2 regions of the Lysinibacillus sp. GbtcB16 genome follow, and region 1 is predicted to be linked to the other one. Evidence: riboswitches for the same ligand, from Rfam matches in the RefSeq annotation. Region 1 holds a riboswitch; the other holds the start of a gene.
The links. A riboswitch is a leader RNA that binds a small molecule or an ion and turns the genes downstream of it on or off. The one in region 1 is predicted to bind FMN.
Positions count from the first base shown of each region.

Region 1 (3,218 bases):
TCTGTTGTAACAATACCGAAAATAACTGGTACATTGGTCGTTAAGGATACATTCGCAATACCTTTTGCCGACTCATTACACACATAGTCATAATGTGTTGTAGAACCACGAATAACAGTCCCTAAACCAATAATGGCATCATATTTCTTTGTCTCTGCTAATTGTTTCGCAATAAAAGGCACTTCAAAAGCTCCTGGCACCCATGCAACATCAATGGATGCTTCATCTACACCGTGTCTTTTTAATCCATCCATTGCACCATCTAATAATTTGCTTGTAATAAACTCATTGAATCGACCTACGACTACCGCAATTTTTAAATCCGTCCCAATTAATTGTGCTTCAAATGTTTGACCCATTTTTTTATATCTCCCTCGTTATTAGTTTGTTGTAAATGATTGACTTCGATAAGCGGCTAACGCCTCAATGGAAATCATTTTTAATCCATGATGTGCTGCATACTTTGTCAACTCATCAAAGCGCATCATGTGACCATCATCTCCCATAATTTCACAAATCACTCCAGCAGGAATACTGTCACAAAGCTTGGCTAAATCAATGCTCGCCTCCGTATGGCCCCTTCGCTCTAAGACACCATTATCCTTTGCGATTAGTGGAAAAATGTGTCCTGGCCGACGAAAATCAGTTTTTTTTGCCTGAGACCCCAACATTTTTTGTATAGTGAATGCACGCTCAAAGGCACTAATTCCCGTTGTTGTGTCCATATGATCGATACTTACGGTAAAGGCTGTTTGATGGTTATCCGTATTATGCTGAACCATTGGGTGCAGATCTAACTGATGTGCTAGCTCCTGCGAAATCGGCGTACAAATTAGCCCTTTGCCATAAGTCGCCATAAAGTTGATCGTTTCCGGAGTAATAAATTCAGCAAGCGCTAGAAGATCCCCCTCATTTTCCCGATCCTCATCATCCACTACGACGATTACTTTACCTTGCTTTAAATCCTCTATGGCATCTTCAATTGCATGTAGCACTATTTTTCATCTCCTCATTATGTGATTTTAAAAACCATGTCGTGCTAAATAATCTCTAGTAATCATTGACTTGCCTTGCCCATTGTTCATTTCGTTTAAAATATATTTACCGACTAAATCTGTTTCAATATTGACGAAAGCGCCCACTTTTTTCATACCTAAAATCGTTTCCTTGTAAGTATGAGGAATCAGTGAAATCGTGACCTGATTCGTTTCAACATGAAAAATTGTTAAGCTTGTGCCATCAATCGTTATGGAGCCCTTCAGAATACAGAAATTTGTTAGTTCCTCAGACAATTCGATATCAATATAAACCGCGTTGGCCATCGGACGTTTTCGTAAAATCTTCCCAACACCATCGACATGACCAGCAACAAAATGGCCCCCAAATCGCCCATTAGCAGACATCGCACGCTCCAAATTAACCGGATCCCCTATTGTTAGCTGATGTAAATTTGTAGCTTTGACGGTTTCAGGCATAACATCCATCGTAAGCTCTTGATCCGTAAAATGAGTCACCGTTAAACAAACACCATTGACCGCTATACTATCCCCTAATCCCACATCTTCAGCAATTTTAGATGATTGAACCGTAATTTTCATACTGTTCTTATCGCTTTGCAAGGCTTTAATAGTGCCAATATCCTCCACAATACCTGTAAACATTTCTTTCACCTGCTTTCACACTGATCTTTCATAGCTTCTATCTGTGGTTTTTGAGTTTTTATCCGTCACTCTTACGTTTCTATCCGTCTCCCTTCTTAAAGCTCATATAAAAAGAAAAACCCCTTTGACAAAGGGGTTTTGGGAGTATAAGACATCAATAAATAAGCCTATTTGGATATACATTTTTTCCATAGACTAGTATCTTATTTGTTCTTCTCCCATCCAGACTATCACTGTCGGTTTTGGATTTGCACCAAATCAGCTTGCGCTCACGGACTTTGAATTGCTTCATCACCGCCGATTGGGAATTTCACCCTACCCCGAAGAACATCTTCTATTCAATTGATTGGCTAAATAAAAAAACTCCCCAACATATTTGCGGGAAGTAGTGTCATAAATGCATAGTTAAATAGACCTTCTAAATTACATTGAATTTAAAAAGCTCGCACTTATACCCTTCTCCCATCCAGACTGTTACTGTCGGTTTTGGATTTGCACCAAATCAGCTTGCGCTCACGGACTTTGAATTGCTTCATCACCGCCGATCGGGAATTTCACCCTACCCCGAAGGATCATTTTATTTAGCTAGTTCTTACGATAACACTATTTAATTATATTATCTATACTTCTGTTTGTAATTTTTTTAAAAAGGGGCCACCTCTTGCTATAGAGGTGGCCCCTAAATCCTTTAATGGCTTATTTTTTGAACATAATCATCATAATTTCCCGAAAAGGCCGTCATCCCAGTTGGTGATAATTCAAGCAATTTATTGGCTAGCTTATTAAGAAAATAACGATCATGAGAAATGTATAATAAGGTGCCATCAAACTGCAATAGCGCCTCCTCCAATACTTCCTTACTAAATAAATCAAGATGATTGGTCGGCTCGTCCATTATAAGTACATTGGCTTTTTGCAAAATAAGCTTTGCTAACGCTACACGTGCTTTTTCCCCACCGCTAAGGGAGGCTATCTTTTTAAATACATCCTCTTTCGTAAATAAAAAATTACCGAGTACTGATCGTATTTTTGCCTCTTCCATTGAAGGGAAAGTACTCCAAACCTCTTGTAATACCGTATTATTAGGATGTAATGTCTCTTGCTCTTGATCATAATAGCCGATTGTCACACCATTTCCCCATGTGATAACGCCACGGTCCGGAGACAATTCATGTAATAACGCCTTCAAAAGCGTTGATTTCCCCACACCATTTGGACCTACTAATGCGACCCGATCGCCTCTATCCAATGAAAACTCAATATCTTGCAATAATATTTTTTTGCTATCTTCTAGCTGATAGGAGAGCACTACATCTTTTACCTTCAACACTTCTTTATGAGATCTCTTATCTGTAGCAAATGTCATTTGTGCGTGTTTTAGATCCTTCTGAGGCTTTTCAAGACGATCTATTCGTTCAAGCTGCTTCCTTTTGTTCTTAGCGCTTTTCGAGGAAGTAGCCATCGTAATATTCCGCTCAATATAATCCTCCATTTTGGCGATTTGCTGCTGTTGCATCGTATATTTTTTTTCCATTAATTCGCGATTTTTCGCCTTGC
Region 1 covers NZ_JAGXJV010000001.1:922,566-925,783, reverse strand. Annotated here, with positions in the region: gene ribH (6,7-dimethyl-8-ribityllumazine synthase) at 1-359, opposite strand, end outside; partial or broken gene ribB (3,4-dihydroxy-2-butanone-4-phosphate synthase) at 405-995, opposite strand; gene ribE (riboflavin synthase) at 1,023-1,661, opposite strand; FMN riboswitch at 1,868-1,993, opposite strand; FMN riboswitch at 2,112-2,237, opposite strand; gene KVT27_RS04475 (ABC-F family ATP-binding cassette domain-containing protein) at 2,350-3,218, opposite strand, start outside.

Region 2 (3,218 bases), 270 kb from region 1:
CCATCTCAACAGGAAGATGCTACCATTAAAAAGCATACGACGAGATCAAAAGTACGTAATATGCAGATTTATATGAGTGTAGCCGCAGTCTTTGTGCTAACAATACTAGTTGGCACAATATTGAAGAACAATCAAGGTGAGCAAAAAGATCAAGCGAGTATGCCTGAAACGGCTCAGTTTTCGACGATGCAAGAGGATTCAGCAGCAAAGGAAGCGGCCACGCAGGATGAAATGCTGGATTCCAAAAGTATTGTTGCGGAACATGAGCGCATTTTATCTTTACGTACATCTGTCTATGAGGAGGATGTAAAAGATGCTGTCGTATTCCGTATTGGTTTGGCAGGGCGTGATGCGGAAAGTGTTCCTATGACGTATGTGATTCCAAATGAACGTGTGGCTACTGATTTTGGAGAAGAGAAGCCTTCTACCTTACGGATATATGAAAAGTATGCTCCTCAAATTGACGAGGAGGCTAAAGGGTTTACAGAGTATCATCCTTATAAAGGTGAGCTGAAGGAAAAGGATGATAAGCTTATCCATGTCTTGCCAAAGGGGAATGACTATGATGTTGCCTCTGCTGCAGTAAATGAATATAAAGGCACAATGGAAGACACATTCTCAGACTCTGAATACACCGAAGTAGAAATCCAAAATGAAGATGGAACCCCGTATGAGTTTTCTCAAGAAGGTGAGCCAAGTCAAGGAATGTCCTTAACGAATGCAAAGCACTATAATTATTACTTGTACCATGATTCCAATGGTGCAGAATATTTATCACCAGATTTCCGTCAATCTTTTGAGACAGTCACAGAGGCACTTACACTGATGAAAAATAAAAATGATGATGTCTATACATCGGTAGTGCCTGAAAATGTAACATACACAGTCACTGAACAAGCGGAAGGTGTAGTTGTGACTTTTGATATTCCGCTTGATTTAACATCTATGGAACCAATACGAGCTACTCAATTAATTGAGGCCATGATGTTAACAGCTGCTAGCTTTAATCAACAGCTCCTTTTAGATAATGTTGTGCAAGAAAGCTGGGAAGGCTTTGATTTAAAGGGTTATTTACCAAAGCCAGTGGGACCGAATAAACAGTTTTTACCATAGTCGAAGGAAGAAAAAACAAGAGAGGCATTCCTGCATGGCGGGAGTGCCTTTTCTATTTATAAAACATAGCAATTTAATCGGATTTTTTTGAGCAGAACTATTTACTTTTACTTCGTAATTCATTATAGTAAAGCTGTAGAATAAAATAATATGATTCATCTTCGGGGCAGGGTGAAAATCCCGACCGGCGGTAATAGAGTCATAAATCGCTAATGAATATATTCATTAGCTCGCTTGATTTATGTTAAACTCTTCAGCCCGCGACCTGTGCGAATTTTCGCATGGCTGACTTGGTGAAATTCCAAGGCCGACAGTTAAAGTCTGGATGGGAGAAGATGGAGGTACGATCGTCATTCATTGTCATGAAATGAACTATGACCGAGCGCTTTTTTTGTATGGTTTATTAAACAGTGCTCAAAAATTAGTTGATGAGGACGCTTATTCGTTATGCCTTTCTCCCTTATGCTTTATTAAACGCATAAGGGTTTTTTTCATGAAACAATTGAAAGATCGTCACCTTTCTTCTTGCGAGATTGAATCAGCAAAGAGGAGAGAGTTTTCTATGAAGAAAAATGTCAAACTTCAATCGTTTATTACGATTGGCATGCTGAGCAGTATTTCATTTTTATTAATGCTTTTTAATTTCCCGATTCCGCCATTCCCAGCATTTTTGGAAGTGGACTTCAGTGATATGCCTGCCTTACTTGCGGCAATCACAATGGGGCCTGTAGCTGGTATTTTAGTAGAATTGTTTAAAAATGTGTTGGATTGGATTTTCTCAGGCACTCCAACAGGCGTTCCTGTAGGGCATATGGCTAATTTTGTAACAGGTATTTTATTCATCTTGCCAGTAAGCTTTATTTTTAATCGCTTTAAAACAATCGCTGGCCTTGTTGGAGGTTTAGCAATGGGAACAATTGTGATGGCAGTAGGAATGAGTGTTTTAAACTATGCTGTATTTTTACCAATGTACACTTACTTCTTAGGAATGGAGCCTGTTGTAGGTGATTCACTTTATAAAATGATTATCGCTGGTATTTTACCATTTAATATTGTCAAAGGGATTTTATTAACGGGTATTATGGCGTTATTATTTACGACGATGCGTAAATGGATTGACCGCCAGCGTTCTATGTATATAACAAAATAAAATGTACTAAGCCTCGAGGGATGAACTCGAGGTTTTTTTTATGGCGGAATGTAGAAAGAAAAATAGAAAAAGGTAACGGGTTGTCAAAATATAACTAGTTCTTTTTTAGTAATACCTAGTCGAAAGCTATATTTTCATGTAAAATTAGAGAAGAGTTTAGAAAGTTAGAGGAGTTTGAAGAGATGAGTGGAAAAAAAGGACAGTGGTCTAGTAAGTTAGGATTTATTTTAGCATCAGCAGGCGCTGCAATTGGACTAGGAGCGATTTGGAAGCTCCCGTATGTAACCGGACAAAGTGGAGGAGGCGCGTTTTTCTTAATCTTTGTATTGTTTACATTATTAATTGGGCTCCCGATGCTATTATCTGAATATATTTTAGGACGAGGTACACAGTCAGAGGCAATCACTGCCTATAAAAAAATTGCTCCTACGAAAAAGGGATGGGCATGGATTGGCCGCATGGGTGTTCTCGGATGTTTTTTATTACTAACATTTTATAGCGTTGTCGGTGGCTGGATTTTTATTTATAGTGGGCTAGGCGTAGCGGGTGCTGTCATTGATCCGGCTATTGATCCTGGAGAACTATTTGGAAAAATAATTGGGACACCTTGGATTACAATTGTAGGTTTGGCTTTGTTTACATTAGCAAACGTACTTGTTATTTCATTAGGTGTCCAAAATGGTATTGAAAAGGCGAATAAATGGATGATGCCATTGCTCTTTATTATGTTCATTGTCCTAGTGATTCGTGCTGTCACATTAGATGGCGCCATGGAAGGGGTAAAATTCTTTTTATGGCCTGATTTCTCAAATATTACCGGAAAAGCCTTATTAGAAGCTTTAGGGCAATCCTTCTTTGGGTTAGCCGTTGGATTTTCTTGTCTTGTTACATATAGTTCCTACCTCAAAAAAGATGTGAGTCTACCGAATTCAGCAGGCTCCGTCGTTATGCTAAC
Region 2 covers NZ_JAGXJV010000001.1:650,610-653,827, forward strand. Annotated here, with positions in the region: gene KVT27_RS03200 (RNA polymerase subunit sigma) at 1-1,113, shown strand, start outside; FMN riboswitch at 1,267-1,454, shown strand; gene KVT27_RS03205 (ECF transporter S component) at 1,676-2,263, shown strand; gene KVT27_RS03210 (sodium-dependent transporter) at 2,446-3,218, shown strand, end outside.
Region 2: another riboswitch for FMN. It lies ahead of KVT27_RS03205 (ECF transporter S component); the one in region 1 lies ahead of ribE (riboflavin synthase).